DNA from 2 places in the Allocoleopsis sp. genome. Region 2 is predicted to be linked to the other one. Evidence: riboswitches for the same ligand, from Rfam matches in the RefSeq annotation. Region 2 holds a riboswitch; the other holds the start of a gene.

Region 1 (8,937 bases), on a different contig from region 2:
GGGATGAGGTCAAAGACAAACTCAAGCAAAATGGAATGGCGCTATCCGGAGGACAGCAGCAACGGTTGTGTATTGCCCGTGCGATCGCCATTAACCCAGATATAGTATTGATGGATGAACCTTGCTCCGCCCTTGACCCGATCTCTACACTCAAGGTCGAGGAATTGATGCATCAGCTCAAGGAAAACTACACCATTGTGATTGTGACTCACAATATGCAGCAAGCCACGCGAGTGGCTGATATGACTGCCTTTTTTAATGCCAAGGCAACTGAAAAGGGTGGGAAAATGGGCTATTTGGTGGAATGCGATCACACGGAAAATATCTTCCAAAACCCACAGCAAGAAGCGACTAGAGACTATGTAAGCGGACGATTCGGTTAAAAGTGACAGCGACCCGTGATTGAGTGACCCCTGCGGACGGCTGAGTACTCACTGTTTTTGAGTAATACCAAATCCGTTTTGCTCACCCTCTTATTATTTAACGGGTAAGGGGTTGGGACTTCTCATTATCCATTACCCATTACCCAAAAAATTAAAGGAGTGTACGAGTCGGATTTGGTATAAAGTGTATTACGCCGCCACCTGCGGTTTTTGAACAGATTTGACAGCCACTTGAGACATCAGTTTACTGTAAACAGAATTAAGCCTACGAGCAACGCTCTCCCAGCTCATCGCAATTTCTACCCGTTGTTGACCAATTTCACCCAACTGGTCTGCCCAAGCGGGATTGCTCAGGATGCGGTCAATCCCTTGGGCAAAGGCGGCTTCATCTTGGGGTGGCACCAGTAATCCTGTAACTTCTGGGATAACAGTAAACTGCAAGCCGCCCACTTTACTGGCAATTACGGGCGTCCCACAAGCCATAGCTTCAATGGCGACCAGCCCAAAGGGTTCATAGTGACTGGGAACTACACACACATTGGCGGCTGCATAGTAACTGGGTAGCTCAGCATCCGTGAGTCGTCCAGGGAAGAAGGTCATCGCCTCTAGGCCGAGTTCTTTAACAATAGCTTTGATGCGATCGCACTCCATACCGTCACTTTGACCTGGACGGAAACCACCCGCAATAATCAACCGCACATTGGTATTGCCGTTCCACCGGGATTGAGCAATCGCCCTGACCAAAGTTTCGATTCCCTTACGTGGATCGAATCGACCCACATACAGCACCACCTTGGCTTCCGGTGGAATCCCCAGTTGTTCCCGCGCCTCTTTTCGTGCGATCGAGCCCATCCGCTCGATATCTGTACCACAGGGAATGATTTCAATCATTCCTTTAGAAGAAACCAGATTCCGCATATGTTCCTCTTCTTGAGGACTTGTCGCAATAATCCGATCCGCTGTCTCCAGACAAGCTTTTTCCACTGCTAACCGCGTCGAAGCGATCGCAGGAAGGTTACTCACAGCCCGATACTTAACCGCTCCTAACGAGTGGTAAGTATGCACCTGTTTCAAAGGTTGGAGCTTTTTCAGTTCCATCCCGACCCAAGAAGATAACCAATAATTGGTATGCACCAAGGGATACTGGTATCCTTCTTGTTCCTGGAATGCCTGAAATTGCTGTACAAACTCTGGCAGATAGCCAAAGACCTGATCTCGATTAATAAACTTTGCTGGTCCAGCCGTTAATCGGATTGTGCGGCAATTAGGCTCATGTTGAACAATATTCGCTTGATCGGGATCGATTCGGCGAGTAAACATATCCACATGCCAACCCTGTTTAGCTAGTGCTAATCCAACTTGACGCACATAAACGTTTTGCCCACCGGCCTCTTCTTTTCCAATTTCTGCGGCTGGGTCGCCACTAACAGAAATCAACGCAAGACGGCTCTTTTCATTGATAAGCATGATACTTTTTCACCTCATGAGTAGCTGCCCTGGCTTGAACTCAGGAGGTACGATTGATATAGTCATCTTCTCAGAGTCAAGGACAGGTCAACGAATCGGACTAGTACCAGCCAAGGACACTGACGAAAACACAAACATTAATTAATAATGCTGAGCTTCCAGTCTCTTCTCGATGCCGACGGAGTTAGCTGACGGGCTAGGACTGAGAGATGTCCGTCTCCTTTCATCTCCTTAAATGAAGAAGAGATTGAAACAGAAGATGCGCCCCATAAATGGTTCCCCCGTTCCAGTTTCAGTTTTTATATAGGTGCCTTTGTAACCCTGAAACTGAATTAGGCCGACTTACATGAAATACGTTTGAATTACATTAGAATATCATTGTATTGCGTTTTACAGGATTAATCAACATCTCAAGAGGTATCGTTTTCTAACAATTGGTTACTAAATATTGCGCTATCAGCTGATAAAGGTGCTTAAGCACATAAAGCTCAACAGTCAAACGTCAAAAATAGTAATTGCTCTTCGATTCTCTATTACTTAGTCTCTAATTTCCGTGATAGATGGAAGCAGAACGTGGAGTGTGGGTGTAATACAGGTAAGGCGATCCCCGAAAGCACCAATCCAAGATAGGATAGGTTCTAATTTTGAAAATCCGTTTGTTGTGAATCATGCTGATGAAGCGCTATATATCACGTCTTGTTGCCCTCATTTTGGTTGTTGTGATTGGTCTAATGGGGTGTTCCTCAACCAGTGTTGCAGGTTTGACTGGAGATTATCGCCAAGATACGTTGGCCTTGTTGCAAAACTTGAGAACAGCCATTGAATTACCGGAGGATGCACCAGACAAAGCAGAAGCTCAATCAAAAGCGCGTGGAGCAATTAATGAGTTTGCCTCCCGCTATCGGCGAGATAGCTCAGTGACTAACCTCAGCTCTTTCACCACGATGCGAACAGCTTTGAATTCTTTAGCGGGTCATTATAGCTCTTACCCTAACCGTCCCTTACCGCAAAAGTTGAAGAATCGCCTAGAACAGGAATTCCGGCAGGTCGAGAGCGCCCTGAAGCGAGGCGCTTAGAGTTATCCGACTGACATTCCGAGGGTGTGCTACTCCGTCCCGCTTGTGCGTTAGCGCTAGCCTTCTTCGCTAAACGCTAGCGATTCAAAGGCCAGAGAGTACCCCGCTTAGAACTCCCTAAGCTGAGCTACCCGTCAAGAAGACAATTCACGCTAACACCCCACTTAATGGCAGGGGTATTTATCCTTAGATTTTATATCCTTGGAGGGTTTGATCCGTCAAACCCTTCTTTTTGCTTTTAGATTGGCGCAATCTCTGATACGATTTCTTTTTTTGTCTGCGTCCGGAACAATGGGTAAAAGAGGTGAAAGCGGAAAATAGCTGGAAAACTCTAAAATTTCCAATTGGTTAGCAGTCTGCGAAGACTGAGGACGCCAACTCTCTGTATTTTTTGTGGTGTTTGTAGGTGTGGTGTTTGTAGAAATGTCTAACAGTTCTCTCCAAAGGGCGCGACAGTGGAGGCGTCTGCATCGCCGCTTGGTTGTCGCCCTCTTGACTAGTAGTAGCTTGGTCAGTCAGTGTTGGTTGATGCAAACAGCTCAGGCTCAAACAACGGCCTATTGCCAGTTGCCCAACGAGGCGATCACCCAAAAAGAAAACTTACGTATTGGCGCGTTAAAAGGCAACACCGACTCCGACAAGCGCTACAAGGCCCTCGTAAAGCAACACGCCGATTACTTGCGGCAATGCCGCTCTCGAACTTGGCCCAATACCCAGTCCATTTGGCTGCGCTTATACCCCTGTGATGCTCGCTCTGGAGGGATTGATGATATCTTAGACCGTCTGGTTAACCGAGGCTATAACCAGGTCAACGTTGAAGTGTTTTATGACGGTCAGGTACTCTTACCGATGTCTGATAACCAAACAGCTTGGCCCTCTGTTGTGCGGACGCCAGGGACTGACAAAACCGACCTGTTGGCGCAGATGATTCAAAAAGGGCATGAGCGGGGTATGCGGGTTTATGCCTGGTTGTATACCATGAATTTTGGCTATTCCTACGCTCAGCGCGCAGACCGCCAGGGGATGCTAGCTCGTAATGGTAGGGGAGAGACGAGCGTGTCTTACGTCCCAGACGGCTCTCAAGTTTTTGTTGACCCTTACAACATGCAAGCCAAGACTGACTACTACCAAGTTGTTCAGGGTATCTTGAAGCGACGCCCCGATGGAATTTTGTTCGATTACATTCGGTATCCCCGTGGTACAGGGAGTGATTCCGTCGCCGCCAGAGTGGAGGATTTGTGGATTTATAGTGAGGCGGCAAAACAAGCTCTATATGACCGCGCCCTCAACCGGAAAGGACGAGAGTTAATTCAGCGCTACATCAGTAAGGGTTCCATTAATGCTAGCGATTTGGCAAGCGTGAATCAACTTTATCCAGAGGAGGCAACTCCTTTGTGGCAGGGTCGAACTCCCTCACCAGGAGACTCATTGGCATCTCTGCAATGGCAACTCTGGCAGCTCAGTGTTGCTCACGCGGCTCAAGGGATTTTGGACTTTTTAAACTTAGCAACTCTCCCAGCCAAGCGTGCTGGGATAAAAGCGGGAGCTGTATTTTTCCCAGACGGCAATCAAGCGGTTGGTCAAGTCGGGTATGATTCTCGTCTACAGCCTTGGGATCGATTTCCCAGTTCCCTAGAGTGGTATCCGATGTCTTACGGAGTCTGTGGTAGCACTCGGTGCATTGATGATTTGGTCAAGCGAGTTGTGAGTCGGGCGGCCCCTGGTACTCAGGTGATACCGGTATTGGCAGGAGATTGGGGAAGGTCTGTTAGCAATCGTCCAGCCCTGGAAGTCCAGATGCGAGCACTGCGCCAAGAGGTACCGCAGATTGGTTCGGTGAGCCATTTTGCTTATTCCTGGCAAGACCCAGCCTCAGATCGCGATCGCAAATTTTGCCGATTGGATTAAGTGGTCAACTCTCTAAGAAAGCCTGTCTCATAAGGGGAGGATGCAGCAATCGGGGGAATTGTGGCTCTCCCACTCCCCGCCTTTCCTAGGTGGAAATTAAATCAGTGTCACTTTGGAGAGTGCGATCGCTTCTCCTCTTAACCCATAGAAAGTAAACTGGCACTCAGCTTACTAATACCCAAGCTTTTGGTGATGCAGTCTCAGCATACGCTGAGCTATGTCTAACGGTACATTTACATTTTCAAAATCCTTAATCCCGAACATCCCGGTACTAATATTGATCAGCTGCCAGTAGCCTTCATCTCGAAGCAAAATAGCGTCTCCTCTCAGGTCTTCTATTGCCCAAGTCACAATGGCGTATGCCCCTTCAAGAGTTACCTCTATAAACCTCACATTCTGTTGCTGCTCACCCCACTTATTGACCATATATTCAGTCACAACGTCCTGGCTCTCTCTGATAGTTGCCTGCTGGGTTTCCGCCACTACAGATGCGTTTTTCAGTAATACCGTTAATAAATTTAAATGAATATTTAAGTGGTAAATCATTGCTCCTAGTTGGCGGATATAATGAACTAGTTTTTCATCTATTGCCATTAATTTAATAGACTGACAAAATTCTATTTCACTATTTCTTTTTTCTATATATTCGTTGAATTCCCTAATCAGCCTAAATATACTGTTGTTTGGGTTTTCTAACATATAGACTACATACTCATCTACTAAGATTTGATGAGTCGGTAATTCCTCAATTATTTTTTTGAATCTTTCTTCATTAATAGGAGCCACTAAGACTTTTTTCAAGTCTTTATCTTTTTTATTTATAAGGATATTTAGTTCACGGCGAATGATCTGATCGGCTTTACGTAGGCTAAAAAATATATCATCTACTTCGAGAGCAAGGGAAGACAAAAATGTATGCTCTTCTCGTGTTTCTATATTCTTGTTATTGGATCGCATTGGAGTAGCTTGACAATTCATTTCGGGAAGAAATAGTTGTTCTGTCATACAAGTCATAGTTGGAACAAAACCTGTACTGTTCATAAAATATCTCTGGATAACTTAATAAGGATTGCTCTCTCTAACATTTAATTCTTTCAAGGCTTTGAATTCTGAGAACATTTATATGACCCTAAAAGAACCCTCAATGTTAACAAAATCGATGTGAAGAGCTAGCTATAGTAAGTTTGATGCTCGTTTTCCGTCGATACTTGGTGTTTTTTGTTGACGCAGTAGGTTGCAGCTTCCACTGACACGACTCATTTGCAGAGCTTTACAAGTAGCGCGTAAGGACAATCGCAGCAAAGCGTCATCGAAGAGTAGGAATCAAGAGGATAGCCTTAGGACTCTTCGTCGCAACACATTTAGAGCTAGGCTTCTTTGAAGGAGTAGGAATATTCTTTCTGAGCGTCTGCTACGCAACCGCTTCAACCACATTTCAGATCAAACTCCACACAGTCAGTACAGAATTGCCCACGTTTATAGCAAACTAGGGATGACACAAGCTCTCACTAAGAGGTCAACTATTCCACTACGCACTAAGGCAAGCTTCAGTTGTGACTTCAATCCCAGGACAATTGAAGGTCTATTCAATTGAAGCTGAACAAGTAGATAACCCTAGATAACCCTGCTGTGCTTACCTGGTAGCCCACTATCTGCCAGAAGACTGTGCTTGCCAGTCTAAGGCTTTCATTCTGTAGACTCTTGAGCATGTCATACGTTGTATGACTTGTATTACCTATGTGAATACTATTGCAATTTGCTGACAACAGCAACAAATTCAAGCAAACTTTATTAAGTCTTTAACAATTACCGAGTACAGACTTGCACCAATTTGTAGAGAAATGACGTTCGCTGGAGTTTGGCATACCCATGCCTTAAGGCTGTCTAGGGAGGAAGCAACGGATACCCTTTTGGATGTTAGATTTTGGATGCAAGAATTTTAAAAGCCTTGCTATTGGCTCGTTTGGGGATTTCTCCATCGAAGGAATAAAGCACAACGATATGAGAAGCGATCGTAAGACAATCGGTAAAACAGACGTTTTTCAAGACTTACTCTCCCACTGTTATTACTCTCACCGGAGAATTTTGAAAAAAGTATTGATGTGGCGTTGACAAAGTCTTCGTACCCTCCTAACTAGGCCGAAACGTAATACTCTTCTGCACCAAGGCTTTTCCTCGATTAGCTAGATCCCCTCTGCATCAGCTTTGCACCAGTACCGATGAGGAAGGGAAGCACCGAAGCTTTCCTCAGAGCAGCCGGAGAGGCAGGGGAATAATTTTTACAGGTGGGTGATTGCTGTAAGCCTGCACTAGGAAGCTTGGATGAGTTTTGCAGGCACCCCAATCGCCGTAGCTCCCTCTGGTACGTCATATATTACCACAGCATTCGCACCAATCTTCGCATGGTTGCCAATGGTGACAGGACGAATAATTTTGGCACCAGCACCAATATCAACATGACCACCAATTTTTACCCCTGCCACAACTGTTACCTGTTGTAAAATCAAGCAATTGGGGCCAATAGAGGCATCCGGATGAATCACAACACCAGTCGGATGAGTCAGAAGCAATCCCCCTTCAATTTGGCAGTTTATGGGAATATCGGCAGCAGTGACAATACTCCAGAATCGATGCTGGAGTACGTTCCATTTACAGAAAAGACGCCCGATAATTCCACCTCGTTTCTGCCACTTTTGATACTCACGGATTGATTTGAGTAGTTGTCGCGAGGGGTTCCACCAGCACTCACACACTTCACGACTCCAATCAGGCTCTGTAGCCGAAATATGTTGGGTTGTTGGGGATTCAATCAATTCAAACATTGTCTGTTGGCTGTGTTGTTGACTTCCTCATCCGTTCGATTCTAGTTCTTCAGACATCGATCGCTGAACAGCTAGAGAATGAGCGCTAAGTTTTGGTTTTCTAAAAGCCCATTCGCTCTTAGTCTATCCTAGCTTTATCAACCTTTGAACGCTCTGATTATCCGGATTATTTATATTACATGACGAAGAAAGATTAGATAGGGAAGGGACATTACTGTTTTTCTCGCCCTGAGTACAGATTGCAGTACAGACTATTTATTATACTCTGGACAACGCTTTATCTCTACTGCACAGGAGAATCTATTAAGCGTTAGACGCTCGCGGAGCTGTTCAATGAGTCCGTTGAATAGGGGTTGCCGTTTGCCAAGTTTTTTCCATTTCATGTCGCATTGGGTGGGGCTTGAAATCGATGCTTGCTGCCAACTATTGCCGCACGGTATTGGTGTTGATAACCTGAAATTTTTGGTTAACTTTCCGTTGCTAAATCATAGGTTATAGCTCTAGAAATACATTTTTTATTAATTTTGACCGTTGTTTAGTCTAGTTAAAATTAAATATACGGTTTTGCTAGAATTATTTTATTCTATTATCAATAAACATAGGTGCGAATTAACTACTGTAAAGGATATGATCAATCCCCTCATCAAAGAGATAAGTATTAATACGGATGTCTTAAAAAATAAAAAAACCCGATTTTTGACCCTATTCTTTTCAGGATTCGTTTTTTACAGCTTATTGTTTACAATTTACTTACCCAAGAGGGGGCTAGCTGAACCGGAAATAAAAGACTTTGATTACTGGGCGAGTCTTTGTGAATTACAGAAGAATGAAAAAAAATATGAAGAATCTCTAGCGGCGTGTGACCAAGCGCTCTCGATTAATCCCAAAGAGGCTGTAACTTGGACTAACCGCAGCGATGTCTTACTGAAGTTAAAAAAGTATCCAGAAGCACTTGTTTCAGCTGAGCAAGCTGTTCGTATCAAATCTAACTACTCTATGGCTTTGCTCGATCGCTGCCAAGCGCTCTCGGAATTGGGCAGAGCTGAAGAAGCGATCGCAGCTTGTGACTTAGCGTTGCGAGGAGATGGCAATTGGGAGAAACGTTCGCCAGCACTGGCTTGGTATAACCGAGGTTTGGCACAGGCGAAGTTGAAGCAGTATGAAGATGCGATCGCTTCTTACGACCATGCCATAGAGATTAATCAAACTTACTCCCTAGCGTGGGCCGATCGCTGCCAAGCATTAGCCAATTTGAGTAAGTATTCCGAAGCACTCTCTTCC
Region 2 (6,155 bases):
GGACGGCTGAGCAGGGAGTTCACGCCTGTACTAAACGCAATTCCTGGGAATACCCAGCACCGCACAGGGAAAATCAGAGCTTAATTTCTCGACTAGAGGGTGCTCAACGGAATGACAACCTAAGAAAAGGAGAGTCGCGGCTTCAGCTTCAACAACGGCCCTCAACTCGCTTGTAATGTCACCAAACCGCAGATGAGCCTTGAAGGAACCCCGCCATTCTTCCGCCATACAGCGAGCTTGCCATAAAATCCGATCGGCTTGCTCAAACCAGTCCGCTTGAGAAGACGTGGCTTTGGCGCGGCGTGACTTTTTCGATGATACCTTTGAGCTGACTTTTTGTTCCTGAGGGCTTGGTTTCGTTAAAACGGATGTGATAGAATTTCGTGGCTCACATGAATTGAAAGACTTTAACGGCAGTCGATAGATTGATGAGCTACTGACATCAGCAACGTTGAAGACATTTGGACACGGACTACTTTGCTTTTCATCGACGACATAGACAACTTGAACAGTTACTTGCTGTTGAGTTGCTAAACGTGTTTGATGGGCAATCCACATTGTCAAATCCAGAGCCGTTTGACTTCTGGGGGAGGCATTATAGCCGACAACAAAGTTGAGTGCTGGGCTAGAACCATCCTCTTTGGAAGCATGATTTGCTGGTTCAGGCAGCAAAACCATTTGCTCCATTAAGTCATTTCGATTCATTGCGCCTTCAAGACGTACTAATATTGGCTTGATGTTCACAGCTTGAATCTCTCTTAAAGACAACAAGTAACAGATGAGAGGTGGGTCAGCAACGGATACCAATATGTGTCCAAATGTGTCCAAGAAATGAGTGATATCCCTAAGGAGGCTTGAACGACAAGTGCTATAAAAGCCAAAGTCTTAGTTTCCCTTCCAGATACTGACAAACTTAGCTGACAGGCTTGGCCTGGTAAGGTGTCTCTCTCACGCTAGAACTTACGCCGAAAATTGGTTTTTCCGCTCAAAAGCCAAGGTTAACAAGTTTTGACTGTCCCCCTGAATTAGATTAGGCTGCCCACTCCATAAGTTAAATTAACAATTTGTAATGTTCTCTTCGTCTTGGTTTAAATGCGATCCGGGAAATTCCGAGTGTAGTTACGCAATTCAAAAGATTTTTTGATTCGCGTAGTTCCTGGTGATCGCACGGATGCGGAAAAGGTACCTCTAATACTTCCCCAATTTTAACACTGGGGTTAGTGGTGATCATCTAGCTGTGTCTGATAGGTAGAAAGCTTCATCGAGAATTCATCGCTCATTCATCGAGAATTCATACGTCGTCAGAGGTAATTCTCATCTGACAGGTAACCCTTCTGTAAGAGAGTAGACCTAATCAGTTATTTTGTCCATAGCACCCCAATGTGTCGCAAGCACAGAATCACGTCTAAATTATGATTAACCATCACGCTACTCTAAGACTCACAGGCCGTTTAAGGTTTGTTGCCAAGTTCACAATCCTTAACTAACTCCTGTCATTTTTGGCGATCGCCGAGAGGGGAAAAAGCACCCTAGAACACCGATCAAGGAATCGCCCCAAGCCCCCTTTAGGGGTGAAAAAAGTAACTTAAGCTACCAAATATTCTCCCTTATCAATATGTAACAAAGAGGAGGGAACTCTCTCACAAACTCAACCCGGTGGGAACCCCCAGTACCGAACAGGGGAAATTAGAACCTAATTTATGGACAATAGGGTGATTGACAGAATTACAGCCTAAGAATAATAGCGTCGCTGCTTCTGATTCCACAACATTTCTTAATTCGGCAGCCACGTCACCAAACCGGAGATGAGCTTTAAAGGAACCACGCCATTCTTCAGCCAAACAGCGTGCTTGCCATAAAATATAGTCGGCTTGCTCAAACCGATCCGATCGGTTGCCTGTTGCCTTGGGGTTGCATCTTTTTACCGATTTCCTCTCTTGAGCTACAGCTAATGCCTGCTGTTTTGGTTTAGTTAAGACCGATGTAGCAGACTTTGTTGAAGCCAATGCTTCTGGAAATCCTGATGGACGTGAATGGATGGATGAGCGGCTTACATCAGCGAAGTTGAACACATCTGGAAACTTACTGTTTTGAACTTCATCTATAACATAGACAACTTGAACCGTAACTAGCTTTTGAGTCGCTAAACGTGTTTGATGGGCAATCCACATCGTCAAATCTAGAGCCGTTTGACTACTGGGTGAGGCGTTATAGCCAACGACTAAGTTAACTGATTTGGTAGAGTTAGCCCATTTGGAAGCGGTTGAAGCTGGCTCAGGCAACAGTACCATTTGTTCCATTAAGTCATTTCGATTCATTGCGCCTTCAAGACGCACTAACATTGGCTTTATATTCACAGCTTTAACCTCTCTAAAAAAACAAGTAACGAATGAGAGGTGGGTCAGGAACGCATATCACGATTAAAGGATGAAGTATAAACTAAGAAACTATGAAATTTTTTATCCTTCATCCTTTCGGGTGATATTCGTTAGGAAACTCCAAAGACAAATGCTATGAAAGCCACGTCTTGGTGTTCCTCCCATTGCCGACGGAGTTAGCTGACGGGCTAAGACTGGAAGGTGTCTCTCTCGCGCTGGAGATTAGCCCCAAAAATTGGTTCCTCCGCTCTCATCCAGACTGACTTTAATTTCCAGCCGGGATTAGATTAGGCTACCCACTCAATAAATAAACTAAGGCTGATGCGATCTACTCGTCTTGGCTGAAGTTTTGATCTAAGAAGTTCAGAGCGTGGTTACGTAGTTCATAGTACTCCTTAGATTCCCGTATTGCTTGGCGATCGCGCGGATGTGGAAAAGGTACCTCTAAAATTTCCCCAATTTTAGCATGGGGGCCATTCGTCATCATCACAATGCGATCGGACATATAAATGGCCTCATCCACATCATGAGTAATCATCATCACTGCCTGTCGATGACTTTCCCAAATGTCGAGTACCTGTTTCTGCAATTTGCGGCGCGTCAGGGCATCGAGTGCCCCAAACGGTTCATCCATCAGTAACATTTTGGGGCGAATCGCCAAGGCTCTAGCAATTCCCACCCGTTGTTTCATCCCACCAGAAAGTTCATCGGGGTATTTATTAGCGGCTTGGGTTAAATTCACCATTGCCAAATGTTCGCTGACTATCTGTTTTTTCTCAACTGGAGAAGCTTTTTTAAACACTTCATCCACAGCCAACCGAACATTTTCTTGGACTGTCAGCCACGGCAGCAGCGAATATTGCTGAAACACCATCATCCGCTCTGAACCCGGCTTACGAATCTCTTTACCCTCTAATCGCACCATTCCGGACGTGGGTTTTTCCAACCCAGCGACAATTTTGAGCAACGTGGATTTACCGCAGCCAGAGTGACCAATTACAGAGATATATTCATCTTCACCAATGGTGAGGTTAATCCCATCTAAAATAACCAGTTCACCGCCATCTGCACTGGGATAAGATTTGACAACATTGTCAATTTCGAGAAATTTTGTGCCGTTGAGAGTGGCAGAATTGCCTTTGGTGGGGAAAGAACTAGATTTAGTCATAGGAAGGGGTTGAAGGTTGAAGGTTGAATAGTTGAAGGTTGGATGGTTGAGGTTGAAGGTTGAAGGTTGAAGGTTGGTTGTAATTGGTTAACCTGCAACCTGGAACCTGTTAACCTGCTAACGCTTTTACCTAAGACAGATAAAAGTGTTTGGGGCTATTGGCATGGATTTCAAAGCTTTTGAGATAGCCAACTGGATCACTCGGGTCAAACGCTTTGTTGTCAATAAAGACTTCGGCGGGTTCAACTTTGTAATCGTCTTTGGGACATTGAATACCCATTTCAGTAGCAATCTCTCGATAGAGGTCTGTTTTCCAGCCTTCTCGTGCCTTTTTTTCTGCATCTTTGGGAAATTCAGGAATTTGTCCCCAACGGGCTGCCTGGGTCATTAACCAGATACTTTCCGATTGCCACAAAAATGTGGAGTGGTCTCCTGGAATTTTTGCAAGTTTAGGGGGTAAGTCAAAGAAAATGGTGGTGTATGGGTCTTCATCTATGCGCTTTTGGTTGTCAAAGCCGCCGTAGTTGTATTCCCCAACAATGGCTGGTCGCGTAAACTTATCAACTGGGGCACCCTTTTTCTTCGGTTTAGAACCTGTATAAGAGGGGCTTGTGATTAATTTGGCGACTTCAGGGCGGTTTTTGGGGTCACTGCAATACTGGCAAGCTTCAATCATCGCTTTGACCAGGCTGCGGTAGGTTTTGGGGTTTTCCTTGATGAAGGATTCCATGACCCCTAGGAGTCTATCTGGGTGTCCGTACCAGAGTTCTTTCCCTTGGGCAAACGTAAAGCCTACCCCCTCGTTACCTGTGATGGCTCGCGTATTCCAGGGTTCTGCCACCATGTAGGCTTGCATTGCCCCAATCCGCACGTTATTCACCATCTGGGGTGGTGGAATGATGATCACCCGAAACTCGTCTGAGGGATTGACACCTGCGGCGGCAGATAAGTAGCGAACAAAATATTCGTAGATGGCAGAACTTAAGACAACTGCCCAAATACGTTGTTCTGGGGGTTGGCTGTCAAAGAAGCCTCGGAAATCCTTGCCAAATTCTTCTAAGTTGCCGTTGTAGTCTCGCCACGGACGGACGCCATAGTTCCACATTTTTTTGTTCATGGTCATGGAGTTGCCGTGCCGATGAATCGTCATCGCTGCACAAAGGGGCGCATGGCGGGCACCTTCAGCACCGATTCTGGCGTTAGTAACTGCCCCAGAAACCACAGGTGCGGCATCGAGACGCCCAAAAATAACGCCATCGCGAGAGTTGGCCCAGCTTGCTTCGCGGCTGAGTTTAACATTGAGTCCGTATTTGCGGAAGAAGCCTTTTTCCCAGGCGATCGCAAACGGTGCACAATCATTAACGGGCACATACCCAACGGTAAGATTGGGTTTTTCTAGGGTTCTGGGGTCTACAACGGGTTCTAAGGCTAAGGCTGCTGCGGAGAGTTGATCGGGTGCAGTAACGCCCTTGATGGCACAAGAGGATAAGGCCAATCCTGCTGCCGATGCGCCTGCTTGTTGCAGAAATCTTCGTCGATTCAAAGAATTCATGGCGGTATTAGGGGATTGGGGATGGGGTGATAGTTTATTGATAATCCTGGGGAGTAAGTTGAAGGATTCTCCCGCTCTCCCTTGCTCAGTTGTTGTTGATTAGTAGTCGCAAGATGAATCAGCTACCCTCGTAGCTGAAGCTAATCCATTGTCAGTTGCTCTGAAAGCTTTAGCGAGAAGCTTGAACTGGGCGACGAGTCACCCAAGCTTGAAATTGGCCCAAGGCATAGTCAAGAACTAGGCCGGTTACGCCAATCACAACCACTGCCAAAAACACCGAACTCAAATTTAAGCGGTTCCATTGGTCCCACACGAAGAAGCCAATGCCGATACCACCGGTGAGCATTTCCACAGCAACAATAACCAGCCAAGCAATCCCTAAGCTGATGCGTAACCCGGTGAAGATGTAGGGTAAACTCGCAGGCCAAATAATTTTTGTAACTCGTCGCCAACGGGGCATTTCCAGCACTCGTGCTACATCCAAATAATCTTTGTTAATGCTGGATACGCCGAGAGCCGTGTTAATAATCGTGGGCCACAACGAGGTGATAAAGATGACAAATATTGCCGAGGGTTCTGCTAGGTTAAAGATTGCCAGTGCGATCGGCAACCAAGCCAAAGGGGATACGGGTTTAAAAATTTGCACCAAGGGATTGAAAATCAGCATGGCTTCTCTGGACATGCCAATGAGAAACCCCAAGGGAATCGCCACCGCAGCGCCAAGGAGAAATCCCAGTAACACGCGCCTTAAGCTTGCCAATAATAACCAACCGAGTCCTAAGTTACCAGGGCCTTTGCGAAAGAAAGGGTTTGCGTATTCTGCGCTATCAATCAGTGCTTGAAGCGGGGTGGGCATTAACTCGCTTAAGAAGGTGGCAGCAAACCACCACAGCAAGAGAACTCCTGCAAACCCAATCGCTGGGAATAAGACAGCATCTCGGACAATTAATGGTCGTGCTTTTTTCCAAGACGACTGAGCCGCAACTGTGAGGATCGCAGCCAAATTTAGCTGGAATACCATTTGCAATGCCTCCTGTCAATATCAGGTACAAACAAC

What was found. Region 2 has a riboswitch for cyclic di-AMP ahead of V6C93_RS28555 (universal stress protein). Riboswitches for the same ligand answer to the same signal wherever they lie in the genome.
Region 1: another riboswitch for cyclic di-AMP. It lies ahead of V6C93_RS13535 (glycosyltransferase); the one in region 2 lies ahead of V6C93_RS28555 (universal stress protein).

What each region holds. Positions count from the first base shown of each region.
Region 1 covers NZ_DATNPA010000282.1:15,000-23,936, reverse strand. Annotated here, with positions in the region: gene pstB (phosphate ABC transporter ATP-binding protein PstB) at 1-383, shown strand, start outside; gene V6C93_RS13535 (glycosyltransferase) at 573-1,850, opposite strand; cyclic di-AMP (ydaO/yuaA leader) riboswitch at 2,009-2,158, opposite strand; gene psb27 (photosystem II protein Psb27) at 2,525-2,926, shown strand; gene V6C93_RS13525 (family 10 glycosylhydrolase) at 3,350-4,834, shown strand; gene V6C93_RS13520 (hypothetical protein) at 5,006-5,875, opposite strand; gene V6C93_RS13515 (serine acetyltransferase) at 7,144-7,656, opposite strand; gene V6C93_RS13510 (tetratricopeptide repeat protein) at 8,392-8,937, shown strand, end outside.
Region 2 covers NZ_DATNPA010000595.1:574-6,728, forward strand. Annotated here, with positions in the region: gene V6C93_RS28550 (universal stress protein) at 31-729, opposite strand; gene V6C93_RS28555 (universal stress protein) at 1,641-2,357, opposite strand; cyclic di-AMP (ydaO/yuaA leader) riboswitch at 2,532-2,650, opposite strand; gene V6C93_RS28560 (ABC transporter ATP-binding protein) at 2,707-3,546, opposite strand; gene V6C93_RS28565 (ABC transporter substrate-binding protein) at 3,677-5,098, opposite strand; gene ntrB (nitrate ABC transporter permease) at 5,268-6,119, opposite strand.